3 regions of the Mesorhizobium sp. WSM4807 genome follow, and region 2 is predicted to be linked to each of the others. Evidence: predicted binding sites of a transcription regulator. Region 2 holds the regulator's gene; each other region holds the start of a gene.
The links. Region 2 encodes PhoB, which activates phosphate uptake and scavenging genes when phosphate is short. Its sites were predicted from a motif close to TGTCATNNANCTGTCAT; they were not measured.

Region 1 (10,204 bases), on a different contig from region 2:
GCTTGCCAGGGAGAACGGTGTTGCCATCGAGCGGGATTTCGCGGAAGGGCCGCTCAATGTGCCGGGGGATCGCGATGAACTTTTCCAGGTTTTCGAGAATCTGCTGGAAAACGCCTGCAAATACGGACAGTCGGGTGGACGTGTCGTGGTGACGATTTCTCATAGCGACGACGGTCCCGAACCGGGCATCGACGTCACCATCCGGGACTTCGGTCCCGGCATTCCCGAGGAGCACATCCCGCGCATCACCGAACGCTTCTACCGCGTCGATGTCGAAAACAGCCGGACCCAGAAAGGCACCGGGCTTGGCCTGTCCATCGTCAAGCATATCCTGACGCGCCACAACGCCAGGCTCTCAATCAAGTCGGAGGTCGGCAAGGGCGCAGCTTTCACGGTGCATTTGCCGGCGCACTGACGCCTCACTACCTAAGAACGCGTCGGCCGAAAACCGGAAGATTTTAGGACAGCCGGATGCGTGGATAAGGGACTTAGGGCGTACTCTGTCTCCAAGTGGACGCACGTCGCTCTAACGGTTTCTTTTTTCTGTCATCCGGCTAGCGTATCAGCGGGGATTCGAGGAAACGACTCGGACCAGAAGACCCCGGGAAGGCATCTCTATGCAGTCCGTGCACATCGTCAGCGCCTATGACGAGGAGCTGAAATATCTGTCAAAGCGCATCGCCGCGATGGGCGGGCATGCCGAACGCATGGTCGAACAGGCGATCGCGGCCCTGGTCAATGCCGACCCCGGCCTTGCCCAGAAGGTCATCCGTGACGATGCCGTTCTGGACGAAGGTCAGCGCGAGATCGACGACAAGGCGATCATCATCATCGCCAAGCGCCAGCCGATGGCGACGGATTTGCGCGAGATCGTCGGCGCGATTCGCATCTCGGCGGACCTCGAACGGGTCGGCGACCTCGGCAAGAATGTCGCCAAGCGCGTGGTTGCCGTCATAGAAGGGCGCCAGCCGACCAGCCTGTTCCGCGGCATTGAGGCCTTGGCCGACCTGGCGTTGACGCAGCTCAAGGAAGTGCTCGACGTCTACGCGTCGCGCTCGGTGGAAAAGATCGGCTTCGTGCGTGATCGCGATGATCAGATCGACGCCGTGTACACCTCGCTGTTTCGCGAGTTGCTGACGTACATGATGGAAGATCCGCGCAACATCACGCCTTGCACGCACCTGCTGTTTTGCGCCAAGAATATCGAGCGGATCGGCGATCACGCCACCAATATCGCCGAGACGATCTACTACATCGTCACCGGCGACCAGATGCCGGCCGAGCGGCCGAAGGGCGACAAGACAGACAAGATTGTGCTTCCCGTAACGCTTCCGGCGAAGTGAACGGCTGCCTCTCGAACCCATTGCTGATTTAGGCTAAGCTTTACCGAACGTTCCTGGTCCTGACCCGAGGCCATGCCTCCAGGAGGTAGCGATGGAAACCGTTCGGAACCTGACGCCGGCCCCGCCGACATCGGCCATCGTCGCTTCCAGCGTCTATACCGCCGGCCGGCGTGTCGCCGACATTCCGATCGAGGAAGCTGGCGAATGGGCCAAGAAGCCAGGTCATGTCGTCTGGATCGGCCTGCTGGAGCCGGACCGCAACCTGTTGCTTCGCGTCCAGGCGCAATTCCACCTGCACGATCTGGCGATCGAGGACGCCGAGCATCCGCATCAGCGGCCGAAGATCGAGCAATATGGCGATGCGTTGTTCATCGTTGCCCGCACGGCTCAACTGATCGACAGGCGCGTCACCTTCGGCGAGACGCATCTGTTCGTCGGCGCCGGCTACATCGTCAGCGTCAGGCACGGTCCCTCGACTTCTTATGCCGTCGTTCGCCAGCATTGGGAAAGCTGCCCGCATTCGCTAGCCAAGGGCGAGGATTTCGTCCTCTATGCCATTCTCGATTTCATCGTCGACAACTACATGCCGGTGCTCGAGCAGATCGAGGACGAGGTCGAGGCGATCGAGGACAGGGTTCTGCTGAAGCCGATGACCGGCTCCGACATAGAGCGGCTCTACATGCTGCGCCGCGATCTCTTGCGCCTGCGCAACGCCGCGCTGCCGCTGGTGGAAGTCTGCCGCCGGCTGACCAGCGCCGACCTGCCGCAGATCCATGCGGCCATGCACCCGCTGTTCCGCGACGTCACCGACCACATCCGCACCGTCCAGGAGAAGATCGACAGCTTGCGGGAGGTGCTCGCATTTGCCTTCGAGGCGAGCCTCCTGGTTGGCCAGAGCCAGGAAACGGCGATCACCAAGAAGCTCGCCTCATGGGCTGCAATCCTGGCGGTGCCGACGGCGCTCGCAGGCATCTACGGCATGAACTTCAACGACATGCCGGAACTTAGGATGGAATATGGCTACCCGGTCGTTCTGGGAGCGATTATTTTGGTCTGCTCGGTTCTCTATTGGCGCTTCCGCAAGAGCGGCTGGCTGTGAAGAGTAGGGCAGTAGGGCAGTAGGGCAGTAGGGCAGTAGGGCAGTAGGGCAGTAGGTAAAGATGGCGCCTCACGAGCGCAGTCTTTTGCAGTTCACCACATACTGCCGTACTGCCTTACTCCCCTATTCCCCTACCTACTGCGCCGCCGCTCCGAAGCGGGCTGAAACGCAATGCGAGCGTGGTACTTGCAATAGGGTCCGGTTTCGGCCGCGTCGTTGCCGCAGAAATGGAACTCTTCCGAAAGCGGATCGCCATTCGGCCATTTGCATGTCCGCTCGGTCAACTCGACGAGTTGCAGATGCCGCGAGATCGGCACGACGACGTTCTCGACCGGACGGACGTAATGACGCGCCACCGGTACGGTGTCGAATTGCGCCTGCAGCGCGGTCGCGCCGATCGACGTGGTGATATGCCGCGCGGTGCTTGCCGCCCGCGACACCGATTTCTGGACGCTCGATCCTTGCACGCTCTTCTTCTGGCGTGCCGGCGTGGCGGTCGAGCGTCCGCGGCCCGACAGTTTCAGCCGATGCACCTTGCCGATGACGGCATTGCGGCTGACGCCCCCGAGCTGTGCCGCGATCTGGCTGGCGCTCAGTCCCTCCGACCACAATTTTCTAAGAAGTTCGACCCGCTCGTCAGTCCAATTCATGAGACCGCGCTCCTGCTGAAATGTGCGGCGATCGGAATCCTTCCACGATCCGGCTTCCGCCGGGCAGACACCACATATATCGGGTGATTAGGTCCGCCGCACGAAATCTAGTTATTTCTCGACTACAATTACCTTATGCGCTGACTCAGTGACAAGAGTCTGAGGGCCAACACGAATCAGTTTTTTCGGTTTTCCCCAACTTGCCCGGTCGCTGATGAGCCGGCGTCTCGCTGGAGAGCTTGCCGCGCGTCCTTGCGCGACGTTTTCGTTGACTTCATGGCCGAAAAACACGATAAGCCGCAACGCCGCCGCTTTGGCGGCTTTTTGATTTTCCGGTTCCGGAGACGCATATAATGAGCGGTTCGGCGCTTTTCGAGACCTTTACCCGCGCACCCCTGGCCTTCGACCATGGGGAAGGCACTTGGCTGGTCACCGACAAGGGCGAGCGATATCTCGATTTTGGCGGCGGCGTCGCCGTGAATTCGCTGGGCCATAGCCATCCGCACCTGGTCTCGGCACTCACCGAGCAGGCGGCCAAGGTCTGGCATGTCTCCAACCTCTACGAGATTCCGGGACAGAGCCGTCTGGGCGAGCGGCTGGTCGACGCCACCTTCGCCGACAAGGTGTTCTTCACCAATTCCGGCGCCGAGGCGCTGGAATGCGCCATCAAGACGGCGCGGCGCTATCACTTCGTCAAGGGCCATCCCGAGCGCTTTCGCATTATCAGCTTCGAAGGCGCCTTTCATGGCCGCACGCTGGCGACCATCGCCGCCGGCGGCCAGGATAAATACCTGGAAGGCTTCGGACCCAAGGTCGAAGGTTTCGACCAGGTCGGCTTCGACGACATCGACGCCGCCGAAAGGGCGATCACATCAGAGACCGCCGCGATACTGATCGAGCCGGTGCAGGGCGAGGGTGGCATCCGCCCGGTGCCGACGCAGTCGCTGAAGCGGCTGAGGCAGCTCTGCGAACAGCATGGCCTGCTCCTGATCTTCGATGAGGTCCAGTGCGGCATCGGCCGCACCGGAAAACTGTTCGCGCATGAATGGGCTGGCGTCACGCCCGACATCATGGCGGTTGCCAAGGGCATCGGCGGCGGCTTTCCGATGGGCGCCTGTCTCGCCACCGACGAGGCGGCCGTCGGCATGACCGCCGGCGTGCACGGCACGACTTTCGGCGGCAATCCGCTGGCGATGGCGGTCGGCAACGCCGTGCTCGACGTGGTGCTGGAAGACGGCTTCCTGGAGGAGGTCCAGCGCAAGGCGTTGCTGCTGAAGCAGGGGCTGGCGGGCGTCGCCGACGAGTTTCCTGACATCATCGAAGACATCAGGGGCACCGGCCTGATGCTCGGCCTGAAATGCGCCGCACCCAACACCAAGGTGAACATGGCGTTGCGCGACCAGCATCTGCTTGCGGTTCCGGCCGGCGACAACGTTCTTCGCCTGCTGCCGCCGCTCACCGTCACCGACGCCGAGATCCATGAGGCGCTCGACCGCATCCGTGCCGGTGCCCGGGGCCTGGCCGATGCCATCGCCGCGGCTGCCGCGAAGTAACAGTCGAAAGACCCCAAATGAGCCTTCGCCATTTCACTGATCTTTCCGCCGTTTCCGAGGGCGATCTGCGCTTCATGCTGGACGATGCCGTGGTGCGAAAGGCAAGGCTCAAGGCTGGCGAGCGGACAAAACCGCTCGAAGGCAAAGTGCTGGCGATGATCTTCGACAAACCGTCGACGCGCACGCGCGTGTCCTTCGACGTCGGCATGCGCCAGCTCGGCGGCGAGACCATCATGCTGACCGGCACCGAGATGCAGCTCGGCCGCTCCGAAACCATCGCCGACACGGCCAAGGTGCTGTCGCGCTATGTCGATGCGATCATGATCCGAACCACATCGCATGACCGGCTGCTGGAGCTGACCGAGAACGCCACCGTTCCCGTCATCAACGGGCTGACCGACGATACCCACCCCTGCCAACTGATGGCCGACATCATGACCTTCGAGGAGCATCGCGGTCCGGTCGCCGGCAAGACAATCGCCTGGACCGGCGACGGCAACAACGTGCTGCATTCCCTGCTGGAGGCATCGGCGCGGTTCCGCTTCAACCTCAACGTCGCCGTGCCGGAAGGCAGCGAGCCGGCGCAGAAGCATGTCGATTGGTCGACGGCGCATGGCGGCAAGTTGCACTTCACCCGCTCGCCCGAGGAGGCGGTCCACGAGGCCGACTGCGTCGTCACCGACTGCTGGGTGTCGATGGGCCAGGAGCACCGTGCTCGCGGCCACAATGTCTTCTCACCCTACCAGGTCAATGCGGCGCTGATGGCGAAGGCAAAGCCGGACGCATTGTTCATGCACTGCCTGCCGGCGCATCGCGGCGAGGAGGTCACCGACGAAGTCATCGACGGGCTGCATTCGGTAGTGTTCGACGAGGCCGAGAACCGGCTCCACGCCCAGAAGGCGGTTTTGGCCTGGTGTCTGGGCGCTTGATCCGGGCCACCTTGATCCGGCACTGCGTGGTGCCTATCTCAGGCGCATCACGCAAATCGAGCGCGTTTCGACGCATGCGCCCCGGAGGGCGGCATGGCCGCGCCCTGGAGCTTTGTCATGTTGGAAACTCATCAATTGGCTGAACAACAACCCAAACTCGGCGAATTCGGCTACGCCGGCGACGATTATGTCGTGCCCTTCGAGGTCGGCCCGCTCGACGTGCGCGGCCGCACCGTCCAGCTCGGGCCGATGCTCGACGCGATCCTCAGCCGTCATGACTATCCCGAGCCGGTCGCTCGCCTGCTGGCGGAAGCCTGCGTGCTGACGGTGCTGCTCGGCACCTCTCTCAAGTTCGAAGGCAAGTTCATCCTGCAGACCCGCACGGACGGACCGGTCGATATGCTGGTGGCGGATTTTTCCACGCCGCATGCGCTACGCGCCTACGCGCGCTTCGACGCCGACCGGCTGGAGGCTCTGACGTCTGCCGGCGAAACTTCGCAGCAGACGCTGCTCGGCAGCGGTGTCCTGGCGCTGACGATCGACCAGGGCGCCCACACGCAGCGCTATCAGGGCATCGTCCAGCTCGACGGCGAGACGCTGGAGGAGGCCGCGCGCACCTATTTTCGGCAGTCGGAACAGATCCCGACCGATCTCAGGCTCACGGTGGCCAAGCTGTTGACGCCCGGCGTCGGCGGCGCCCGCGAGCAATGGCGTGCCGGTGGCATCCTGGCGCAGTTCCTGCCGCAATCGCCGGACCGCATGCGCGTGCCCGATCTTCCAGGCGGCGACGGCGATCCGCGCCAGGAGATCCACGATCCGGCCGACAATTCCTGGCAGGAACTGCTGGCGTTGCTTGGCACCATCGAGCCTACGGAACTGATCGACCCGACGATCGGCGCCGAGCGGCTGCTTTACCGGCTGTTCCACGAGCACGGCGTGCGCGTCTTCGGCGGCGTACCGGTTGCCGACCAGTGCTCATGCTCCAGGGAGAAGATCCGCGGCATTCTCGGAGGCTTCTCCGCCGACGAGATCAGGGACAGCACCGAGGATGGCGGCATTCACGTCGCCTGCGAATTCTGCTCGAAACAATATGACTTCGACCCGGCGGAGTTTGCCGCCGCGCAATAACGAGCGTCAGTGCTGCCTATCTGCTCGCTGGCATTCTTCCAATGGAAGTAGGAATCGCCAAATACCGGGTGCGGTGCCTTCGCAGAACTTGGGTTCCTCGCCCCACGGAGTGGGGCCACCTCTCCCCCGCTTCGCGAGGGCGTGGAACCCAAGTGAGCGTCAATTGACGGTGCGCCGCGTGCCCGGCAGGTCGAGCGAAAAGGCGGGGATGGCGATATCGAACGTCTCGCCCCGCTTGTTGCGCATCGTGTAGTGGCCGACCATGATGCCGGATGGCGTTGAGAGCGGGCACCCAGACGTGTATTGATAACTGTCGCCGGGGTTGAGTTCGGGCTGGTCGCCGACAACGCCGGCGCCGCGCACTTCCTCGACCCGGCCGGTGCCGTCGGTGATGTGCCAATAGCGTGACAGAAGCTGCACGAATTCATCCGACTGGTTGTCGATGGTCACCTGGTAGCCCCAGACATAGCGGTTCTCCGACGGGTCGGAGCGATCTTCCAGATAGAACGGCCTGACCTGTACTTCGATGTTGCGCGTAACGGCGCTGTACATAGACTACTCCACAATATGTAGACGGAACTCTCGACGGTCTCCGCAGCTTGGTCAACGGGGTGCTTCCCGTCGCTGCCCGCCTGCTTTGCGCGCAGGTGCCGAAGAACAATGTCATTTAAGTGACACATGACAATGATGGTGTGCAGGGCCGGGCGACTCAGCATCCTGTCGAACTGTTGAAACGGCTTTCATGCGGCCGGTTTTTTTCTGGAGTGACCAGATATCGATGGAATTGACAGTCACAGCCGCCTTGCTTTCCACAGCCCTGCTTCTTGTCAATCTCGCCAGCATCCTGCTCGCTTCGTTGAAGCTGAATCGGCCTGGCAGGATCACGCCGGCAGCTGGCAAGGCGCCGCCGGTGTCGATCGTCGTGCCGTCGCGCGGCGTCGAACCGTTTGCCGAGGAAACGCTCGAGCGCGCCTTCTCTCTCGACTGGCCGCGCTATGAGCTCATCTTCTGCGTCGCCCATGCCGATGACCCGGTGGTCGGGCCGATCACCGACGCGATCGCCCGCTTTCCAGCCGTGACGGCCCGGCTGCTCGTCGGCGACGACCGCATCAGCGGCAATCCGAAACTCAACAATTGCGTGAAGGGCTGGGAGGCAGCGCGCCACCGCTGGGTCATCCTTGCCGATTCCAACGTCCTGATGTCGAGGGACTATGTCCAGCATCTGATGGCGGCATGGCGGCCGGACACTGGCCTTGTCTGCTCGACGCCGATCGGCTCGCGGCCGGACGGGTTCTGGGCGGAGGTCGAATGCGCTTTCCTCAACACGCTGCAGGCGCGCTGGCAATATACCGGCGAGGCGCTCGGCCTCGGTTTCGCCCAGGGCAAGAGCATGTTGTGGAACAAGCCCATGCTCGACGCCAATGGCGGCATCCGTGCGCTTGCCGCCGAGATTGCCGAGGATGCCGCCGCGACCAAGCTGGTCAACGGGCTTGGACTGCGCGTCAATCTCGTCGCCTCGCCCTTCGAGCAGCCGCTCGGTTTGCGCACATTTGGCGAAATCTGGTCGCGTCAGGCCCGCTGGGCACGCCTGCGCCGCGTCACCTTCCCCCTGTTCTTCGCGCCCGAGATCCTGATCGGAGCGGCGCCGCCGCTGGTGCTTGCGCTGGTTGCTGCAGCAGGCGCCGGCTTCAGCCTGTCGGCAACCGCCGTTGCCGTGCTGGTAGTCGCCTATCTCCCGGAATGCGCTCTCGCCTCGGCCAAGGGCTGGCACCTGTCGCTGCGCATGATCCCGGCGATGGTTGCGCGGGACGTGATGCTTCCCGCCATCTGGGTGCGCGGCTGGCTCAGCGGTGCCGTCGACTGGCGCGGCAACACGATGACCATCCGCACCAGCGCCGGTGCGGAATTGGAAGAGACTCCGTCGGGCGCCTGACCGCGCTTGGCTTGACGATTCGAGCGAAGCTGTTCGGCGCGTATCCCTATCTGGCGGCTTTCAGTGCCTGCTCGATGTCTTCGAGCAGGTCGTCTGTGTCCTCCAGGCCGACGGACAGCCTGAGCGTGCCTGGCCCGATGCCGAGTTCGGCACGCGCCTCATCGCTCAGATTCTTGTGCGTCGTCGTCGCCGGATGAGTGATCAGGCTCTTGGCATCGCCGAGATTGTTAGAGATCAGCACGATATCGAGCGCGTTCTGGAAGGTGAAAGCCGCCTGTTTGCCGCCCTTGACGTCGAGGCAGATCAGCGTCGAGCCGCCCGACATCTGCTTCTTGACGACCGCCGCTTGCGGGTGATCGGCGCGGCCGGGATAGATGACGCGGGCGATCTCCGGCTGCTCGGCGAGGAAGTCCGCGATCCGGCCGGCACTTTCCGTCTGCTGGCGCACGCGCAGCGGCAGGGTTTCCAGGCCTTTCAGCAGCGTCCAGGCATTGAACGGCGACAGGCTGGGACCGGTGTGGCGGAAATAGTCGTGCAGGTTCTCGTCGATCCACTTCTTGTCCGACAGGATGACGCCGCCGAGACAGCGCCCCTGGCCGTCGATGTGCTTGGTCGCCGAATAGACGACGATATGGGCGCCGAGCTGCAACGGCTTCTGCTGTAAGGGCGTGGCAAAGACGTTGTCGACGATCAGCCGCGCTCCGATCGAATTGGCAAGTGAGACGACGGCTGCGATGTCGACGACTTCCAGCGTCGGATTGGTCGGGCTTTCAAGGAAGAACAGCTTTGTGTTGGGCCTGACCGCCTTTTCCCAATTGGAGATTTCGGTGCCGTCGACCAGCGTCGCCTCGATGCCGTATTTCGGCGCCAGCGTTTCGACCACCCAGCGGCAGGAGCCGAACAGCGCGCGCGCCGCCACGATGTGGTCGCCGGCCTTGGCGCTGCACAGCAACGCCGCTGTGACCGCCGCCATGCCGGATGCGGTGGCGCGGGCATCTTCGGCACCTTCCAGCGCGCACATGCGCTTCTCGAACATGTCGACCGTCGGATTGGCATAGCGCGAATAGATGAAGCCCGGTTCCTCGCCCTTGAAGCGGGCTTCCGCCGCCTGCGCCGTGTCGTAGACATAGCCTTGCGTGAGATACATCGCCTCGGAGGTTTCGCCGAAGCCGGAACGCAGCGTTCCTGCATGCACGAGGGCGGTCTGAGGCTTCCAGTTGCGCTTGTTGCTCGTCATCACCTTGTTCCAAACACCAAAAATGGTCCAAACACAAAAAAACCGGCCGCGAAAGTCGCAACCGGTCCATACGGCCTTTCGGCCCGACGGTCCTTTAGCGACTTGTTTAACGTGGCTGCAAGCCGACCGGCCAAATCACCACGGGATAATGACCCTTTAGACCTGCACCGCGCTTGCGTCAATTGCCGGCATGATTAAGAGGTTGTACCAGCAGGTTCCGTGGCAAGGACCTGCAACAAAACGAGACCTCGCCCGGCCTTCGAGCGGAGCCAGACTTTGCGGCAGACAGGCATTCTTCCCGATCAGGACATTTCCGCGCTGTTCCAGTCGGG
Region 2 (10,204 bases):
GTTCGGCTGAGCGGTCCGGCGGCGAATTTCGAACACGAGGACAGTATCATGGGTGAACACACCGTCGCATCTTTCGACGAGGAACTGGAGCACATCGACAGGCTGATCCGCGATATGGACGAGCTCGCCGCCGCGATGGTCGCAGCCTCGATCCGCGCGTTGCTTGCATCAGACAATGCGATGGCGCAGCGCGTCGTCTCGGACGACGCCATCATGGATGCGCGGCAGCGCGAACTCGACGATAGTGCGATCACGCTGATCGCCAAGCGGCAGCCGATGGCGCAAGATCTGCGCGCCGTGGTTGGCGCAATCCGCATGGCCGGCGATCTCGAGCGCATCGGCGACCTGGCCAAGAACATAGCCAAGCGGGTCAGCGCAGTCGGGCAGAGCGCCACGCCGCGTAATCTCTCGCACGGTATCGACGCGATGGCGGATCTCGTTCTTGTGCAGCTCCGCGGCGTGGTCGAGCACTATGTGTCGCGCAATGCCGGCGCGTTGAAAGAACTGCGCGCCGACGACCAGAAGATCGACGTGAAATACACGGCGGTTTTTCGCGAACTCCTGACCTACATGATGGAGGATCCGCGCAACATCACCGCCTGCACGCATCTTCTGTTCTGCGCCAAGAATCTCGAGCGTATCGGCGATCACGTCACCAACATCGCCGAAAACGCCTACTATGTCGTGACCGGGCAGCAATTGCCGGCGGATCGCCCGAAGCTCGACGAAACGACGATGTCGGCGCCGGCGACATGACGGGGGTGACCGGTCGATGATCGCGCCACGCATCATGGTGGTGGAGGACGAAGAGCCGCTGGGCGTCCTCCTCCGCTACAATCTGGAATCCGAAGGCTATCAGGTCGAGGTGGTGACGCGCGGCGACGAGGCCGAAATCCGGCTGCAGGAAAACGTGCCCGATCTTCTGGTGCTCGACTGGATGGTGCCGGCGGTTTCCGGCATCGAGCTTTGCCGACGCCTTCGGATGCGCCCCGAAACCGAGCGGCTGCCGATCATCATGCTGACTGCACGCGGCGAGGAGAGCGACCGGGTGCGCGGCCTCTCGACAGGGGCCGACGACTATCTGGTCAAGCCGTTCTCGACACCGGAATTCATGGCCAGGATCAAGGCGCTGCTGCGCCGCGCCAAGCCCGAAGTGCTGTCCAGCGTGCTGAAGGTCGGCGACATCGTGCTCGATCGCGAATCGCACAGGGTCTATCGCAAGAAGAGCGAGATCCGGCTCGGGCCAACCGAATTCCGGCTGCTCGAATTCATGATGCGGCACCCGGGTCGGGTCTTCTCGCGCAGCCAGTTGCTAGACAATGTCTGGGGCGAGACGATCTACATCGACGAGCGCACGGTGGACGTCCATGTCGGACGGTTGCGCAAGGCGGTCAACAATGGTCGCATGCCCGATGTCATCCGCACCATCCGCGGCGCGGGCTATGCGATCAGGGAAGACTAGCTGATATCCAGGTGATGCCGGCCTGCGACCGGCGATTTCCTGCGCTTCCGGTACGTACCCAAAAGTACGCTCCGTTCCGGTTCTCGGAACTCACGCAGTCTGGTCGGCTCGCGCCCGTCTTCGAGCCGGCGCGGCCTGACCTGAATCTCAACACATCCCCAAGTTGCAATCCGTTCCTTGCCTTTCGGAGTCAGGCCACGTGCTTCCTGATCATGCCGGACTTCCCTTGTATGCCCGGCGCGAAAATCTCCTGGTCGACGAAGCTCAGCGCCCGCAAGGCGCAGCCTTCGCGGATCAGCGGCAGCTCGTTCGTCTCGGTGTCGAAGGAAATCGAACCCGAATGATGGCCGCCGGCGGTCTGGGCGATGGCCTCGCGCAGGGCCGGCTCGATCAGGTCGAAGGCGGCAGCGCTGGCGCCGACCATGGCGACCGGCGCCGGATCGATCAGCGCGAACAGGCTGCCGAGCCCGAAGCCGAGCGCTTCGCCGGCCTTGCGGTAGGCTTCGCGCTCCGGTCCGTCCGCCTGGCGCGCCCGGGCCGCCAGTGCCCGCATCTCGGCGTCGCTGACATCGGCGACCGGCTCTGCGTTCTCGCTCAATTGCCTTGCGTTGCGCCAGATGGCGTAGTTGCCGGCATAGGCCTCGACGCAGCCGCGCCGCCCGCAGCGGCAAAGCGCGCCGCCCGGCCGATGAATCATGTGGCCGAATTCGCCGCCCGAGGAATGGGTGCCGGTGAACAGTTCGCCCTTCAGCACCAGCCCCATACCGATGCCGTGCGAGAGCAGGATGGCGATGAAATCGTCGCGGTAGCGATCCGGCTCGCGCCAGCGCAGCGCCACGGCCATCATGTTGCAGTCGTTCTCCATGATGGCCGGGATGCCGAACTCGCGTTCCAGAATGTCGGCGAAGGCGATGTTAGTCTGCGGCGTGATCGGCGACCACAACATGGCGCGCGCATGCGAATCGGTGATGCCCTGGATCGCCAGCGCGATGCGGGCGACGCTTTGGACGTCGAGGTCGGGGTCTTCGATCCGGCGCCGCACGATGGCGACACATTCGTCGATCAGCTCGTCGCGCGACATGGTCAGCGTGTCCAGCCGGCGTTGTTCCTCGGCGACCACCTGTCCGGCATAATCGATGACAGCGACCGACAGGAAATTCAGCGACAACACGACCGCCAATACCGCAGCGGCTTCCGGATTGAGGCTGAGGCCGACCTGCGGTCGGCCGCGTTTCATCGAAACGGTCTCGCTCGCCTTGCTCTCGGTCAGGATGCCTTCCTGGATCAGGTCGGAAGAGATCGCCGATATGGTCGAATGGCTGAGGCCGGTGGTTGCGGCGATCTCGGTCCGCGACGGCTGGCCGGCCCGGCGTACCGCAGAAATCACCATGGCCCGGTTGCGCCGGCGCAAATCGTCATGACGGATTCCAACCGACATTCTTTTGCTTCCTCCCTATTGCCGCGGCCGCTCATGAATCGGAAGCCGTCGGTAATGTCCGACAAATAGTGGCAGAAGCAGCAGGCCCTGTCATTATTTATTCCGAGGCTCGAAATAAGTCGGCAGGGACATCAAAATCCATCGGAATTGATGTTGACAGCGCTTCGCGGTTGGACCAGTATTTTTTCGAGGCTCGAAAAAATAGGGGGCCTTTGTGCCGGCCTTCGGGCCAGTTGGTCGCGCCGTACGCGGCGCAGGGAGGATATCATGAAGAGATTCGCAGCCGCCATTCTGGCGGGGGTCGCCATGTCGCTGACGCTCGCGTCGGTCGCACAGGCCAAGGACAAGGTCATTGGCGTTTCGTGGTCGAATTTCCAGGAAGAGCGTTGGAAGACCGACGAAGCCGCCATGAAGACTGCGATCGAGGCAGCCGGCGACAAGTATATTTCCGCCGATGCACAGTCCAATCCCGGCAAGCAGTTGACCGATGTCGAGAGCCTGATCTCGCAGGGCGCCAACGCGCTGATCATCCTTGCGCAGGACGCCTCGGCCATCGGGCCGGCGGTGCAGAAGGCGCTGGACGAAGGCATTCCGGTCGTCGGCTATGACCGGCTGATCGAGAACAAGGACGTGTTCTATCTGACCTTCGACAACCAGGAAGTCGGCCGCATGCAGGCCCGCGAAGTGTTCAAGGTGGCGCCGGAAGGCAATTACGTCTTTATCAAGGGCTCGGGCGCCGATCCGAATGCCGATTTTCTGTTCGCCGGCTCCATGGAAGTGCTCAAGGACGCGATCGACAGCGGCAAGATCAAGAATGTCGGCGAGGCCTATACGGACGGCTGGCTTCCCGCCAACGCTCAGAAGAATATGGAGCAGTTCCTGACCGCCAACGACAACAAGGTCGATGCGGTGGTTGCTGCCAATGACGGCACCGCTGGTGGCGTCGTCGCGGCGCTAACGGCGCAAGGCTTGGCCGGATCCGTCCCGGTGTCGGGCCAGGACGGCGACCATGCCGCGCTGAACCGTATCGCGCTCGGCACGCAGACCGTATCGGTATGGAAAGACGCGCGCGAGCTCGGCAAGAACGCTGCCGAGATCGCCTCGCAGCTGGCCGACGGCAAGCAGATGACAGACATTGCGGGCGTCAAGGACTTCACCACGCCGGGCGGCAATGTCGTCAAGTCGCTGTTCCTGACGCCGATTGCCATCACCAAGGACAATCTCAACGTCGTCATCGACGCAGGCTGGATCAAGAAGGAAGAGGTCTGCGCCGGCGTGGCAGCGGGCACTGTCCCGGTCTGCAACTGATCCGGCCTTCGCAAGAAGCCTGAAACGCCGCGACTTCACGCCGCGGCGTTTTTTCAAAAAGAATTGTTTTTCCGCTTCTCGCGGCTAACTTCTAAGCTGCTTCCGGCATCCGCGGCAGACGGCAACCCGGTGGGAGGACATCATGACCGATACGACTTCCAACACGCCGGCCGCCGGTACAGCTGCCGATCGGGCGCGTGAATCCGAGCTGAGCTCCGTCGGCCGCTTCCTCAAGGCAACCGAGCTCGACATACGCATGCTCGGCATGGTCGGCGCGCTGCTGGTCATCTGGGTTGGAATCCACATCCTGTCGGGCGGGCTCTTCCTTACGCCGCGCAATCTCTGGAACCTGTCGGTGCAGACCTCCTCGGTCGCGATCATGGCGACCGGCATGGTGCTGGTCATCGTGATGCGCAACATCGATCTTTCGGTCGGCTCCGTCGAAGGTGTGATCGGCATGGTGATGGGCGTCGCGCAGGCCGAATTCCTCATCCGGGTCATGGGCTTCCAGCTTGGAAATCCCTGGATATGGATCATCGCACTGGCTGCCGGCGTAGCGCTCGGCCTCATGATCGGCGCGCTCCAGGGCTTCATCATCGCCTATCTCGAGGTTCCGGCCTTCATCGTGACGCTGGGCGGCCTGCTGATCTGGCGCGGCATGGCGTGGCTGATGACGAGCGGGCGCACTGTCGCGCCGCTCGACGCCACATTCCAGCTCATGGGTGGCGGGCCGCGTGGCTCGATCGGGGCAACCGCAAGCTGGATCGTCGGCATTCTCGCCTGTGTGGCCGTCGCCTTGATGCTGCTCAACGGCCGGTCACAGCGCAAGCGGTTCAAATTCCCGCTGCGCCCGGTCTGGGCGGAGAGCTTGCTTGGTGTTGTCGCCTGCGCCGCCATCCTTGGCGCCGTCTGGATCGCCAATTCCTACCCCTGGCCGATCGGCATCGTTCGCCAGTACGCTCAGCGGACCGGCATCACCGTTCCCGAAGGCGGCCTGTTCATCGCCCATGGCATCGCCATACCGGTGCTGATCGCGGTCGCAGTCGGCATCGTTATGACCTTCATCACCAGGCGCACCCGTTTCGGCCGCTATGTCTTCGCCATTGGCGGCAATCCGGAAGCGGCGGAACTCGCCGGCATCAACACGCGCTGGGTGACCATGAAGGTGTTCATGATCATGGGCGTGCTGGCCGCGCTCAGCGCGGCGATTGCGTCGGCCCGTCTCAATGCGTCGACCAATGCGCTGGGTACGCTGGACGAGTTGCTAGTCATCGCGGCTGCGGTCATTGGCGGTACGTCGCTGGCCGGCGGCTCCGGCACGGTGCTCGGCGCGATGCTGGGCGCACTTCTGATGCAGTCGCTGCAGTCCGGCATGGTGTTGCTCGGCATCGATTCACCGCTTCAGAGCGTCGTCGTCGGCGCCGTCCTGGTCGTCGCCGTTTGGCTCGACACCGTCTACCGCAAGCGGGTCTGAGCAATGATCCCGAGCCGAAGCGCCGCGTCAGCGAAAATTGGACGCCGGTTTCGACGAGACCGTGCTCAAGCAAAAACCATAGGGAGGAACGATCATGGCTGACACAACTGCGCCCACGCCACTGATCGATATGCGCAACATTTCGATTGCCTTTGGCGGCATTCGTGCTGTCGACGATGCGTCGATCGACCTTTTCCCGGGCGAGGTCGTGGCACTGCTTGGCCACAACGGCGCCGGCAAGTCGACGCTGATCAAGATCCTGTCCGGCGCCTACAAGCGCGATTCGGGCCAGATCTTCGTCAATGGCGAAGAGGCTTCGATCTCCAATCCGCGCGACGCCAAGAAATACGGCATCGAGACGATCTACCAGACGCTGGCGCTCGCCGACAATGTCGACGCCGCCGCCAATCTCTTCCTCGGACGCGAGCTGATGACCGGCTGGGGCACGCTGGACGACGGCGCCATGGAGGCCGAGGCGCGCAAGGTGATGGGCAGGCTCAATCCCCGTTTCCAGCGCTTCAAGGAGCCGGTGGTCAAGCTTTCGGGCGGCCAGCGGCAGTCGGTGGCAATCGCGCGCGCCATCCTGTTCAACGCCCGCATCCTGATCATGGATGAGCCGACGGCGGCACTGGGGCCGCAGGAAACGGCACAGGTCGGCGAATTGGTCATGCAGCTCAAGGCCGACGGCATCGGCATCTTCCTGATCAGCCACGACATCCACGATGTGTTCGAGCTTGCCGACCGCGTCTGCGTGATGAAGAATGGTCGGGTCGTCGGCACGGCGCGCACCAGCGACGTGACCCAGGACGAGGTGCTCGGCATGATCATTTTGGGCAAGTGCCCGCCCGGTGCCATTCCGGGCCCAGGTGCACTGAAGATCGCCGCCTGAAGCGTCAAATACCTGTCATGTGATATGCCAGTCGTCATGATGGTTTGGCCGCGCCATTGTGTTGCCACGGGGACTTGCCCATAAGATGGGGAACCATGGGCCGCAGCAGCAACTTGAAGAAGTTCTTCCCGATCGTCGCTTTCATCGCCGTCGCGCTGATCAGCCTGACGATGGCGGGATTCGCCTATTTCGCCACGCAGGAAGCAGCGCGCATCAAGTTCGAGGCGACGGCGGACGACGCGCTCAACCGGATCGACAGCCGCATCGACCTGCATCTGTCGCTGCTGCGATCGACCCATGCGCTGTTCGAGGCGCGCAATGGTGGCATTTCGCGGGGCGAGTTCAAGGCGTTCTTCGAAGCGCTTGGTATCAACGACAATTTTACCGGCCTGCGCGGTATCGGCTTTCTCCGGCTGGTGAGAGCCGGCGACGAGGCAGCTGTCGAGCGTGCCATCCTGCACGACTATGGCGCCAGCGATGCGATCTATCCGGCTACGACAACGCTGCCATGGCGTACGCCCATCACGCTGTTCGAGCCGCTGGATCCTTCCAATCAATCCAGCATCGGCTACGACATGTTCACCGAACCGGTGCGGCGCGAGGCGATCGAAAGGGCGATGGCCGACAACCAGCAGCACGCGAGCGGGCGCGTGCAGCTAGGCCAGGAAACAGGTGCTGCGCAGACCTTCACCGGCTTCCTGGTCTTCGTGCGGCTCAACGTCGAAACCGCCCAGGACGGCATCGATGCGTCCAGATCCTCGACATCAGGCTTTCTTTATGCGGCCTTCCGCGCCCGCGATCTGTTCCAGACCGCGCTCAGCCGAACGCCGCTGCTGCCGGTGAACATCGAAATCTATGACGGCAAGGTGGATGCCGACCATCTTTTGTTCCAGTCGGAAACGCCGCCGGCGTCGAGCTTCGGTGACAGGCTGGTGGTTTCTCGCGAGATCACCATCGCCGGACGTCCATGGACCGTCCTGTTCAGACCGACAAGCGCGTTCTCGCAACCTTCCTCGCGCGCCATTCCGGTGATGCTCGGCCTGTTCGGACTGCTGCTCGCGGGAACCATCGCGTTGGTGGCCCGCTATCAGGAGCGGGCCTATGACGCGGTCTCGCTGCTTCATGAGACGACGGAAAAGAGCTTGCTCGAAAAAGACCTGATGCTGCAGGAGATGAAGCACCGCATCAAGAACTCGATCACGCGGGTGCTGGCGATCGCGCGCCAGACGGCGTCGCACGCCACTGACGTCCACGAGTTCTCGTCCTCTTTTTCGGCCCGGCTGCAAGCGATGGCGGCTTCCCAGGACATGCTGACGCGCTCGCGCTGGCAGAAGGCCGATCTCGCCGATCTCTTGCGCATCGAGCTTGGCCAGGTGTTCGGCAAGGAGCTTCCCGAGGGGATATTGTCGGGGCCAGAGGTGTTGCTCGACGAGACGACGACGCAAGCGCTCGGCCTGACCTTTCATGAACTGGCAACGAACGCGCTGAAATATGGCGAAACCGGCAATTCGGTCAATGCTAGAACGGGCGAGTGGTCACTCAAGGTCGACTGGTCGGTCGAGGGCCGCAAGAGCGACCGGACGCTGGTCCTCAACTGGCGCGAAGCCGGCCAGAAGAAGCTCGAACCACCTGTCAAAACCGGTTTTGGCACCAAGCTGATCGATCTGAACGTCACGCGCGAATTGGGCGGTACGATCAATCGCGATTTTCACGATGGCGGGTTGAGCGTGGAAATCAGGATTCCACTGTCGGACTGAAACGCTGCCGCAAACCGACCGTTTTCGAAGGCGCAAGTAAACAGAGACCGGCTTGTCCAGTCTCCGCTTCTATGGCCTCATGCGTTTGAAACGGATCAGCAGCGAGCCGTAAACAGACGGCCACGGTTGTCGCGGTACTGGCAATAGCCATTGCGCAGGTTGCGCACCAGCAGGCCGGTACCGGCACCGATGGCTGCGCCCACCAGCGCACCCTCGCCGCCGTCAATCAGGCCGCCGGCCAGAGCGCCGACACCGGCGCCGACGGCGACATCCTTCTCAGTGGTGCTGCAACCGCTGACCGCGATCACGGCAACCATGGCAATAATCATCTTCCGCATAGGGTCACTCCTCGCCTTTTTGTCCTCACTTGTAGCTCTACCCGTCATGTATCATGCGAAAAAGCGTTTTGCCTGCTCGATTTCATTGTTGGCTAAGGGAATCTTTTTCGGGGCGCACGCCGTGCGAGGCAACCTCAAGATCGGAAATCTCCACCGAAGCGTCGAGGGTGCCGTCCGGACGCACGTTCCAGACGATCTGGTCGTAATCATCCTCAAGTGCCGGATCGACGGAAAGGCATTTGGCAATTATGCGCGGAGCCTGACCCTGCACATCGCTCAGGGCAAACGGACGAGCGGCGGTACATTCCTGAGCGGTTTCGAAAACGCTCACCGATACGGGCAGTTCGCGACACTCGGTCATCGTGTTCGAACAGCCAATGACCAGCAATACGGCAGCGATGTGTTCCATGGCGACGGTCCTCCCGCCATAAGAACGGGCCACATCCGTCAAAGTTCCTGCGATGTAGGCTGGCGCGCGACTGATTGGAGAACAGGTCGACATGAGGCAAGCACAAGCCGCCGGCCACTTTGGGTCCGACGCTTTAAATTGTTTTTTATGCAAGTCGTCATCGCAAAACCGCTGCACACCCTCGGGTCAGGCCCGAGGGCATGCTTTTTGCGCGACATGCATTAGGTCAACTGGAACGCGGCGACCAGGACGACCACTACAGCCAGCCCGATCGCGGCGAGGCCGGGGGTCGGGAGGGGAGCACGGGGCGACGGCATCGCGGATGCTTCGAGATCCTGAAACCCGCCCATCGAAACGCGTGCGGCCTGTTCCAGCCTGTTGATGTCGGCAACCGTCAAAGCCATTCCTCCCGTACTGCGCAGCAACTGCGATCGAAAACGTCATGCGGAGCGGTGTCTGGGAAAAACAGCATCGGACTTTATGGTCAACAGATGGTTAAGCCGGCGCGGCCGGTATCGATCCCCAGCCCTCTTGGCCCCTGCTCTCTTGGGCTCGGCTGTTGTCCGTTCAATCCGTCTCGAAATTGCCGCGAGGAACGACAAGACGATATTCGAGGCGGTCCCCGGTGATTTCAAGTGTCGCCGTACCGTTCAACGACGCAGGCACGACGCGCTCGAGCGCGACGCTGCCAAAGCGCTTCTCACTGGGCTGATTGTCATTGGCTCCGATGGCTTCGGCCCATGTCAGCGACAGTGCGGTCTCGCCAGCGGAAGCGGCCGTCAGATCGGCCGTCACCTCGACGAAGCCGTCGGCTCGCGACAGAGCGCCGTAGCTGACCGAATTGACGGCAAGCTCGTGCATGGCCAAGCCGATATGCAGGGCGGCATTGGGGTTGAGGTACGGATTTGCACCCTGGAAACGCAAGCTGCGCACAGGGTCGGCTCCATAGCGGCCGACCTGGCCGGACACCAGTTCGCGCAGTGCCGCTCCCCGCCAGTTCGACGAGGTCACCAGGTCCTGGGATGAGGCAAGCGACTGCAGCCGGCCGCGAAAGCGTGTCAGGAAATCACCGAGCGTGTCCGAATAACGGCTGGTCTGGGTGGCGATGCTCTGGATGATTGCCAAAAGG
Region 3 (10,204 bases), on a different contig from region 2:
CCGCCGTACCGCCCGTGACGTGCACGACGCGCGTGCCTATGCGGTTGCCAATTTCGCCCGTGACATGCTGTCGGTATCGGACAATCTGCGCCGCGCGCTGGATGCGATCCCGGCTGAAACCAAGGCGTCGGGCGATGCCGGCTTCAAGGCGCTGATCGAGGGCGTCGAGCTCACCGAGCGCGCCATGCTATCGGCGCTGGAGCGGCACGGGGTGAAGAAGCTCGAGCCGGAAGGCGAGAAATTCGACCCGAATTTCCACCAGGCGATGTTCGAGGTGCCCAATCCGGAGGTGCCGGCCAACACCGTGGTCCAGGTCGTGCAGCCAGGCTATTCGATCGGCGAGCGGGTGTTGCGGCCGGCCATGGTCGGCGTTGCCAAAGGCGGTCCCAAGCATGTGGCTGGTGAAGCGCCGGTCGAGCCAGGGCCGGTGAATGAGCAAGCTGAGAAGGATGCGTAAGTTAGGGGAGTAGGGGGAATAGGGCAGTACGGGAGTAGGGAATAACGCCACCTACGATAAAGTAGAGCAATTGCCTACTCCGGCCGTTGGCCTGCTCCCCCCTACTCCCCTACTCCCCTACTGCCTTATTCCGCTACTGCCCTACTCAGGCGGCGAAACGCTGGGCTTCCCCGCCATAATAATTGACGTAGCGGGCGCCGATCTCCTGGACCGGCATCACGACGAACACGTCGACCGTCGAGAATTCGCGGTCGATGACGCAGCCGTCGCCGATGCGCGCGCCGACGCGCAGATAGCCCTTGACCAGCGGCGGCATCGCCGCGATCGCGGCCTTGGCATTGACCGCCTCGATCGGCATCAAATCCATGGAACAGTAGCGCCCGGCGACCGCACGCACGTCCCAGGCCGAATTCGTCCGGCAGTGATGGGCGAGATAGGTCAGCGCTTCGGCGTGCGCCGCCGGCACGGTGCCGTGGAACGAAGCGCAACCGGTCATCACGCCGATCCCGTAATGGTTGATATAGGCCCAAATACCTTGCCAGAGCGCCTCGATGGTGCGCTTCGAGCGGTATTCCGGCAAGACGCAGGAGCGGCCGAGCTCGAGGAAACGCTGGCCGGGATGGCGGGCGATAAGATTGGTCAGTTCGAATTCGCCCTCGGAATAGAAGCCGCCGGCCGCTGCCGCGATTTCCTGCCGCAGCAGGCGGTAGGTACCGACAATGCGGCGATGCTCGGGACCGGACAGCGAGGTATCGAAGACGAGCAAATGATCACAAAGCGGATCGAAATGGTCGGCGTCGCGGCGGTCCTGCACCTGGAACAGGTTCTTCCTGGCACCAAGCTCGTCATAGAACACCCGGTAGCGCACTTCCTGCGCGGCGGCGATCTCGGCCTCGTTGCGGGCGAGCCGCACTTCGAGGTTGCCGATTCGGCCGAGCGCTTCGCCTTTTATGACGGCATCGACGTTCCGCCCGGTGAGCAAAGCACCACTGGCGTTCGGCCGAGCGTCACGTTCCGGCATAACTGTATGCACGAGTGATTCTCCTTCGAGCCATCCCTCTTGGCACGGGGATACGGTGTAGGTGCAACAGGATTGTGACAGTACCGTGATACGGTGCTACGGGCAATACTTCGTCGGCTGGGTAATCCTTCAACCGGCTATGTTACGCAGGGAAGCCAGGAAGGACAGCCGGCGGATCAGGCGGCCACCTGGCCCTCGATCGCATGGACAAGCGCGTCGGGGTCGAGCGGCTTGGTGACGAAGCCGCTGGCGCCATGGGCAAGCACCGCGTGGCGCGTCGTTTCCTGGCTGTCCGCCGAAAGCACCATGATTGGAACCGGCGGCACGGCGGTTTCCTCCTCGTGCCGGCGGATGGCGGCGATGGCGTCCAGCCCGTCCATGACAGGCATGTGCAGGTCCATCAGCACCACGTCGAAGCGGTGCTTCTGACCGGTCCCAGTGACGGCCTCGACGGCGGCCTTGCCGTTGCCGACCACTTTCACGCGATGCCCGGCCTTCAGCAGAGTGGCACGAGCAAGCATGGCGTTGATGTCGTTATCCTCGGCGATCAGCACGGACAGCCCCTGCCTGCGGCCGCCAATGGCACGGACGGATGGTGCGCCGGGCTTTTCCAGCTGTGGCAGGGTGAGGGCGGGCACGCTGCTGGTCAAAAGCACGCGCAGCAACGTCTCGCCGCGCACCGGCCTTGCCAGGAAGGTGGCGTAGCCGCTGGCGCGGAACTCGCCCAGCATGCCCCGGTCGGTAGGCGCGATCAGCGTGATCGCCTCGCAATCGGCAAAGCCGCTCTGGCGAAGGCGTTTGAGCAACTTGCCGTCGCCCTCCTCCATGGCCGCATCGACCAGAAGCACGTCGCAGCCTTCTGCGAAGGACGCTGCCTGGGAGGCGGTCGCGGCCAGATCGACCATGCCGCCATTGGCACGGATGGTGCGGGCGATGGCGTCGGCCTCGATGGCGTTCTTCGACAGGATCACCGCGCGCCGTCCTGACAGCGCATTCAGGCGGGTCTGCGGCGGCTCGGTGGCCGATATTGCAGGGATTTCGAAGACGAACTCGGAGCCTTGGCTGAGCCGGCTCGATACCGAAATCGTGCCGCCCATGGCGATCACGAGGCGCCTGGAGATGGCAAGACCGAGCCCGGCGCCGCCATGCGCGCGGGTCGACGTGCCATCAGCCTGTTCGAATTCCTCGAAGATGCGCTCCATGTCGTCCTCGTGCAGGCCGGGACCGGTGTCGGCGACGGTGAAGCATATGCGGTCGGTGGTTTCGGTGCGGGTACGAGCGATGCTCACCAAAACGCCGCCGCTGTCGGTGAACTTGATCGCGTTGCCGATCAGGTTGAGCAGCACCTGCCGGACCCTTCCCGGATCGGCTGATATCATCTGCGGCACGTCGGGTTCGACATGGCAGCCAAGGCCGATATTCTTGGCGAAGGCGCGCGCAGCCAAGAGTTCGACGACGTTGTCGGCGATCTCGCGCACCGACATTGGCTGCGGTTCGGGATCGAAGCGGCCGGCCTCGATCTTCGAATAGTCGAGCAGATCCTCGATCAGCGCCAGCAGTGCGCTGGCCGAGGTCGAGACGGCGCCGACATAGGTCCGTTGTTCGGGCGAGAGATTGGTGTCCGCCAGCAGCCTGGCCATGCCGATGATGCCGTTCATCGGCGTGCGGATCTCGTGGCTGACGGTGGCGAGGAAGCGCGATTTGGCCTGGCTTGCATATTCGGCTCGCTCACGGGCGGTGATCAGCGACGATTCGGCGTGCTTGCGGGCGGTGATGTCGCGGGCGATGGCGCGATGCGAGGCGCCGCCGTTCTCCTTGTCGCGCACGGACAGTTCGATCCATGAGAACCAGCGCGGGCCAGCCGGCGTGCGAATGGCGACGTCGGTGGAACTCAGGCATTCGTGGTCGGAAAAAGCGGCATCGGGAACAATGCCGACGTCGATGCCGAGTTCGGCAAGGGTCCTGCCGGCAAGGTCGCGCTGATCGGCTCCGACAAGATCGGCGAAAACCTTGTTGGCATAGACGATGTGGCCGTCACGGTCGCGGTGGACGACGAGATCGCCAAGCGCGTCGATCAGCCCGCGAAAGCGTTCCTCGCTCTCCTGCATCTCCCACATGCGGTCGGCCAGGGTCTCGACCTCGGCGCGGCTGCGAGCTGCGGTCTCGCCAAGGAGGGCAACCGTACGACGCTCCTTGCGACTGGCACGCAGATGCACGGCGAGACCGGCCATGCCAGTCGCCAAAAGGCCGAAAGTGATGAAGACCGGCGCTCCGGTCAGATGCGACAGACCTGCCAGCACGACTATGGCGACGAGCGTCAGGAACGGCAGGCCTTCGCGATTGGCGGCGGGCAGCTCGGGCGCCAGTGGCGGCGCTGCGATATGCTGCCGTCTTGGCGCCTCCGGGCCGATCTCGTCGACGCTTTCGGCGCTCTCCGTTTCTCTGATGCCGGATTCCGTGACCATGCGGAAACCTTGCCAGACAGAGATTATGGAAAATTGCGGCCGATCGTTCGAATTTTATCGGTCGCGCGGTTTTTTTGCCTTCCTTTCGCGCAAAACGGCAGACGACAGAACTCACATATCCACCACCACGCGGCCACGGATCTTGCCCTCGACGATGTCGTGCGCGGCGTCGATGATGCCGTCAAAGCCAATGGTCGTGGATAGGCTGGCGAGCTTCTGGAGATCGAGGTCCGTGCCGATGCGGCGCCACGCCTCCAGGCGGACCGCTTTTGGCGCCATCACCGAATCGATGCCGAGCAGACAAACGCCGCGCAGGATGAACGGGGCGACGCTCGCCGGCAGATCCATGCCGCCTGCCAGGCCGCAGGCGGCGACGGCGCCGCCATAGGAGGTCATCGAAAGGACGTTGGCCAGCGTGTGACTGCCGACCGCATCGACGCCGCCGGCCCAGCGTTCCTTGGCGAGCGGCTTTGCAGGCTGGGCAAGCTCGTCGCGCGAAATTACTTCCGCAGCACCCAGGTCGATCAGATAGGGGCTTTCAGCGCTGCGGCCGGTCGAGGCGATGACATGATAGCCGAGGCTGGACAGGATCGAGACCGCGACCGAGCCGACGCCGCCGGCCGCGCCCGTCACCACCACCGGGCCGCGATCGGGCACGATGCCGTGCCGTTCCAGCGCGATGACGCAAAGCATGGCGGTGTAGCCGGCGGTGCCGATCGCCATGGCATCATGCGGGCTCATGCCCTGAGGCAGCTGCACCAGCCAGTCGCCGTTGACACGGGCACGCTCGGCATAGGCGCCAAAATGCGTCTCGCCGACGCCCCAGCCGTTCAATATGACCTTGTCCCCCTTGCGCCAGTCGGCATGGGAAGACGAGACGACGGTGCCGGCGAAGTCAATGCCCGGCACCAGCGGCCAGCGGCGGATCACCGGCGCCATGCCTGATATGGCGAGGCCGTCCTTGTAGTTCACCGTCGTCGCCTCGACGGCGACGGTGACATCGCCTTCCATCAGGTCGGCCTCGGTGAGGTCAGTCACCGCGACCGACTGTTTCTTCTCGGCGTCGCGCGAAACGAGGATGGCTTTGAAGGTTTCGGACATGTCTTCTTCTCCTCGGGCTTCTCGAATGGCCACTGTATGGCGGCAGAAGGCCAGGTCAATCGCTTGAGGGCTTGGCCTCGCGCCGCCAACCGATGAGTTCGTCGAAGACGACCACCACCGCGCCGACCGCGATGAAGGCGTCGGCGAGGTTGAAGATGGCAAAGGACCATACCGGGGTGTGGAACAGGATGTAGTCGATCACGTGACCATAGGTAACGCGGTCGAACAGATTGCCGAGCGCGCCGCCGACGATCAGCGCAAAACCGATGCGGGTAAGCACGTGGCCGGGCGGGGTGCGGGCCGCGAGATAGAGCACGAAAGCGACGACGAAAGCGGCGATGACCACCAGGCCGGTGTCGCCGAAGGACGAAAACATCGAGAAGGCGATGCCGGTGTTGTAGGTGCGATACAGCGCCAGGAACGGCACAAGATCGACCTTTTCCTGGAAGGCGAGGCCGGTCTCGACCAGGTATTTCACCCACTGGTCGAGCGCTATCGCGGCGGCGACCAGCAGGGCGTAGGGGAACCATGATTTTGCCGTTGGGGATTTGACCATTTGGGATGTCACGGTTTGGCGTCCTCCGGGGCAAGTTTCAGCGCGCCGCGCCGGATCTCGAACAGCATGATGCCGGTGGCCACCGCGAGATTGAGCGAATCGGCGCGGCCGGCCTGCGGAATCCGCAGCAATCTGTCACAGCTTTCGGCCATGCTTTCGGGCAGGCCCTGCTGCTCGTTGCCCATCATCAGCAGCACCGGGCCTTTGGAAAAGTCGACCGAGCGGTAATCGACCGCACCCTTCAGATGTGTGCCGGCAACGAGGCCAGGAAAGCCTTTTCGCCACGCAAGGAAGGTTTCCGGCGTCGCCTTGGCGACCGGCACCGCGAAGATCGAGCCCATCGTGGCGCGCACGGTCTCGACGGAAAAAGGATCGGTGGTCTCGCCGACCAGGATGATGCCCTTGGCGCCAACGGCATCGACGGTGCGGATGACGGTGCCGAGATTGCCGGGGTCGCGCACGCGGTCGAGCGCCACCCAGACGTCGCCGTCTCGAGCGCGGATGTCCTTCAGCGGCAGGAATTTCTGCGAAAAGACGCCGACCACCATTTGCGGGTTATCGCGGCGGGTGATGGCGACAAGCACTTTTTCCGAAACTTCGAGCACGGTGCCGCCGGCGGCAACCGTGCGCGCCGCGACCTTTTCGACTGCAGCATTGCCGCGTCCGGCCTTGGCGAAGACCAGCGTCCGGATCGACCAGCCGAGGTCGAGCGCGTCGATGACCAGCTTCAGCCCCTCGGCCATAAAGGCGTTCTGCTGGTCGCGGAATTTCTTCAGGGAGAGCGCCTTGATGTCCTTGATCAACGGATTGGCGAGGCTGGTCACTTCCTTCACCTGCCCTGGCGCGCCGGCGTGCCGCTCGCTCATTCAGGCCACCCAGCGTGAGAACAGCGACGTAGACAGCGCCCGGCCGGCGGATTTCTCGCGGATGATCAGTTCGCCCGATTCGACCGTGCCGCCCATGCCGGCAAATGTGTCGCGCATCAAGGCATGGATGGCGAAGAAGGAGGCGCGGATCGAATAGGCGGTCAGCACGACAGCGAGCGGCTTCGGCGTCAGGATCGAGCGGCAGAGGTCGGTCAGATCAGGCAGGTCCTCGAACAATTGCCAGACCTCGCCCTTGGGGCCACGGCCATAGGCGGGCGGATCGAACAGGATGATGTCGTAGCGGCTGCCTCGGCGCTCCTCGCGCTCGGCGAATTTCATGGCGTCGTCGATGATCCAGCGGATCGGCTTTTGCGACAGGCCCGCCATCTCCTGGTTCTCCCTGGCCCAGCCGATCGCCTTCTTGGACGCATCGACATGGGTGACCTCGGCGCCGGCGCGCGCCGCCACCAGCGAGGCAAGGCCGGTATAGCCGAACAGATTCAGCACCTTGACCGGTCGCTTCGTCGCCGCGATCAGCCCGGCCATGTGGTCCCAGTGCGAGGCCTGCTCGGGGAAGACGCCGACATGGCGAAACGAGGTGAAGCGGCCGAGATAGTCGATTCCGTCATGCTTCATCGGCCAGGTCTCGCCGAGCGGCGTCTTGGGGAAGCGCCAGCGGCCGATGCCTTCCTCGTCGGTGTCGCCGGTGAAAATGGCGTCGGCGCGGTCCCAGTCTTTGGCCAGCAACGCTTTTTGCCAGATCGCCTGGCCTTCGGGCCGGACGATGCGATAGGGCCCGTACTGCTCGAGCTTTTGACCGGCGCCGCTGTCGAGCAGCGCATAATCGGCGTTGGGCGCCACTTCGAGGATCAGCGGCAGGTGTTCGGCGGGCAGGGCGCCGTCGCGGCGGGAAAGGACGCGCGGCGCGGCTTTCGGCTCGGTGCGGTTGCCCGATGCTGTGCCGGTCCCGCGCTGCACCTGTTCCGCCCCGCCCTTTGCGAGCTGATGCGAGCGGCTGTCGCGGCGTTTGTCGCGAAAAGGTTTCAAGAAGAGCATCTCCGGGGCGACTTGGCCCGCTTCTGCCACAGCACATTCACCGGTGCAACAAACGCGGTCGCTGGACATTTCCGAAACGGTCAGCCGCGCCTGATCCAAAGCAGGGCGGCAACCGATACGAAACCGACTGCCTTGAAGGCGGCGACGATCATATGGCCGGTTTCCCAGCGCAGTCGGATCGCTTCGAAATTTTCCGGAATCGGTCCAGGCACCCAGGTGGCCAGAATATCGCTCGCCGGCTTGACGAGAGCAAACCACATCGCAAGAGACACCGCATAGAGCACGGCAGCGGCCAACGCGTACCAGAACGCCGGACGGTCAGTGCGCAGCATCCATGCGAGAAGTCCCGGGCAGCCGATCGCGGCCACGTCGAGTGGCGCGCCAATGACGGCAAATAGCTGGAACTGGGCGTTGAAGACAGTCGTCTCGCGCCAGAGCGAAGGCGACCACTTCGTCAGCCGAGGAGCCGATTCCAGGACATGGGCGAAGGACGGTCCAAGGCTGAACGCCGCGACGACTGCGGCCAAGATGGACCAGAACAGGAACCCGCGTATCTCCATAACGCCCGAACAACGGCGTGACGCCGGTGACGTTCCCCCACGGAAGGCAGTAGGGCAGTAGGGGAATAGGGAGTAAGTGAATAGGGAAAATACGACTTGTAGGAAGCCGCACGATTGGTACGGCTTGCCCTAATGCCCTAATGCCCTAATGCCCTACTGCCCTACTCTTCAGCGCCTTGTACACCGCAATGCCGGCGGCGAGGTCTTCGAGGGCTGCGCCGACCGATTTGAAAAGCGTGATCTCACCTGGGCTCTGCCGGCCCTTCTTTTGGCCGCGTGCCAATTCATGCAGGTCGGCGACGATGGCTTGCGCCTCCAGCACGCCCGAGGCCAGCGACTGGACGATGTCGCCCGCTTCCTTGGTGGCGCCGGCCCAGGTGTCGACATAGACGCGGGCACGCGCAATCGCATCGTCGTCGCTTTCGCGCATGGCCGGCGTGAAACCGCCGACCAGATCGACATGGGTTCCCGGCTTCAACAGCGCGCCCTTGATCAGCGGCGTGGTCGTGATCGTCGCCGACGAAACGATGTCGGCCTGGCCGAGTTCGGCGTCGAGATCGCTCGCGGCGGTGGCCGCAAAGCCCTCGGCGCGCAATTCCGCCGCAACCTTTTCGGCATTGGCCGGCGTGCGGTTCCAGATGCGGATGGCGGTGATCGGCCGCACCGCTGAATGCGCCCTGGCGAGGAACGGCGACAGCGCGCCGGCGCCGACCACCAGCAGCCGCTCAGCGTCCTCGCGGGCCAGATAGGAGGCGGCCAGCGCCGAGGCGCAGGCCGTGCGCCACTGCGTCAACCGCTGGCCGTCGATCATGGCTTCAGGCTCGCCGGTCGCGCCGTCGAGCAGGAGGTAAAGCCCCATCACCGCGGGTTTGCCTAAGGTGTTGTTGTCGGGCGACACCGTGACGATCTTGACGCCGATATGGCCGCCTGCCGACGTGCCGGCCGCATTGAAGTCGGTCCAGGCCGGCATCAGGAGCAGCGTCGAGGCCGCGCCGTCGGGCCGTTCGAGCGTATGGTGATGCCTGACAGGTTGTATCGCGCCATCGCGAAAAGCCGCGCGCAGCGTCTCGACCAGGCCGGGAAAGGTCAGCGCATGATCGACCTCGGCCGCCGAAATAGTCAGCATGGGAAACTCCGTGGAGAGAAATACGCCTAACGCATAACCGCGGAAATCGGAACCGATTTTCGGAAAAGATCATGCGTAATCAAAATGGTACGGCGTCCTTTGTGCGTCCCAAAGGACGTGCGGCGCTGTGTTGGCTCAGCTGGTCGGCTTCGGCAAGGCCGGGCCTTGTGGCGCAGCCGGCGCACGGTTGACCGCCTGGCGCAGGTTCTCGGCCTCGACGCCGCGCTGGCGCGCCAGCCTGCGATATCGGCCCTGCTTGATCCAGGTCGCCAGGCTGCCGACGACCATGCCGATGGCGAGAGCCAGGAACAGAAAGATGAAAAGCGGCAGCGTCACCGTCAGCGTCGGATTGCCGGGGTTGAACGGATCCAGGGTGAAGGCAACCGGATCGCGATTGGCGACCGCCAGCGCAATCAGGATGACGGCCAGCGGCACGAAGACCACGACGAGCATGAAGCGATTGAACATGGAATTTCCTGTCGAAGACGGGCTCGACCGCCGGCCGCGCCCTACTGAAAAGGCCGGCATGGCGCAAGAGCTCGCGCGGCGCCTATTTGCCGCCGTTCAGCCTTTCACGTAATTCCTTGCCGGTCTTGAAGAACGGCACCCATTTCTCCTCGACCTCGACGGATTCGCCGGTGCGCGGATTGCGGCCGGTGCGGGCGGGGCGGTTTTTCACCGAGAAAGCACCGAAACCGCGCAGCTCGACCCGGTTGCCTTCGGCAAGCGCGTCGGTGATCTCGTCGAAAATCGCGCCGACGATGTTTTCGACGTCGCGCAGAAAAAGGTGCGGGTTGCGTGTGGCGATGATCTGCACAAGTTCGGATTTGATCATGAGAAGGCTCCCCGTGAAAACACTGCGGTCAAAATTATGAGGATGATTTTATTTGCTTTTTTCACTCGTCTCAAGGGTGCCAGACGGAAACGAGACCGTCAAGAAACAAGCGGTCGGCACCAAGTTCGTGAATGATCTCGCCGCCATAGTCGGGCAGGCCG

Region 1: AC0L3N_RS31045 (ceramide glucosyltransferase) is a predicted target of PhoB. The motif match lies at 7,364-7,380, and genes of this name have one in related genera.
Region 3: olsB (l-ornithine N(alpha)-acyltransferase) is a predicted target of PhoB. The motif match lies at 1,542-1,558, and genes of this name have one in related genera.

The regions. Positions count from the first base shown of each region.
Region 1 covers NZ_JBVVQY010000043.1:2,102-12,305, reverse strand. Annotated here, with positions in the region: gene AC0L3N_RS31085 (sensor histidine kinase) at 1-415, shown strand, start outside; gene phoU (phosphate signaling complex protein PhoU) at 618-1,343, shown strand; gene AC0L3N_RS31075 (magnesium and cobalt transport protein CorA) at 1,435-2,442, shown strand; gene AC0L3N_RS31070 (GcrA family cell cycle regulator) at 2,574-3,092, opposite strand; gene AC0L3N_RS31065 (acetylornithine transaminase) at 3,446-4,645, shown strand; gene argF (ornithine carbamoyltransferase) at 4,663-5,574, shown strand; gene AC0L3N_RS31055 (Hsp33 family molecular chaperone) at 5,668-6,702, shown strand; gene apaG (Co2+/Mg2+ efflux protein ApaG) at 6,862-7,254, opposite strand; gene AC0L3N_RS31045 (ceramide glucosyltransferase) at 7,481-8,635, shown strand; gene AC0L3N_RS31040 (O-succinylhomoserine sulfhydrylase) at 8,682-9,872, opposite strand; SAM riboswitch at 9,947-10,024, opposite strand; gene AC0L3N_RS31035 (2'-deoxycytidine 5'-triphosphate deaminase) at 10,149-10,204, shown strand, end outside.
Region 2 covers NZ_JBVVQY010000005.1:180,918-191,121, reverse strand. Annotated here, with positions in the region: gene pstB (phosphate ABC transporter ATP-binding protein PstB) at 1-10, shown strand, start outside; gene phoU (phosphate signaling complex protein PhoU) at 49-756, shown strand; gene phoB (phosphate regulon transcriptional regulator PhoB) at 773-1,462, shown strand; gene AC0L3N_RS08730 (ROK family protein) at 1,653-2,900, opposite strand; gene xylF (D-xylose ABC transporter substrate-binding protein) at 3,168-4,208, shown strand; gene AC0L3N_RS08720 (sugar ABC transporter permease) at 4,351-5,682, shown strand; gene AC0L3N_RS08715 (ATP-binding cassette domain-containing protein) at 5,777-6,571, shown strand; gene AC0L3N_RS08710 (CHASE domain-containing protein) at 6,685-8,328, shown strand; gene AC0L3N_RS08705 (YMGG-like glycine zipper-containing protein) at 8,424-8,666, opposite strand; gene AC0L3N_RS08700 (hypothetical protein) at 8,749-9,075, opposite strand; gene AC0L3N_RS08695 (hypothetical protein) at 9,297-9,479, opposite strand; gene AC0L3N_RS08690 (sensor histidine kinase) at 9,643-10,204, opposite strand, start outside.
Region 3 covers NZ_JBVVQY010000011.1:91,081-101,284, reverse strand. Annotated here, with positions in the region: gene grpE (nucleotide exchange factor GrpE) at 1-457, shown strand, start outside; gene olsB (l-ornithine N(alpha)-acyltransferase) at 603-1,478, opposite strand; gene AC0L3N_RS16690 (hybrid sensor histidine kinase/response regulator) at 1,655-3,943, opposite strand; gene acuI (acrylyl-CoA reductase (NADPH)) at 4,055-5,044, opposite strand; gene lspA (signal peptidase II) at 5,100-5,600, opposite strand; gene AC0L3N_RS16675 (TrmH family RNA methyltransferase) at 5,609-6,466, opposite strand; gene AC0L3N_RS16670 (RsmD family RNA methyltransferase) at 6,467-7,513, opposite strand; gene AC0L3N_RS16665 (DUF1772 domain-containing protein) at 7,603-8,082, opposite strand; gene lhpI (bifunctional Delta(1)-pyrroline-2-carboxylate/Delta(1)-piperideine-2-carboxylate reductase) at 8,228-9,208, opposite strand; gene AC0L3N_RS16655 (LapA family protein) at 9,344-9,676, opposite strand; gene AC0L3N_RS16650 (integration host factor subunit beta) at 9,759-10,043, opposite strand; gene sppA (signal peptide peptidase SppA) at 10,114-10,204, opposite strand, start outside.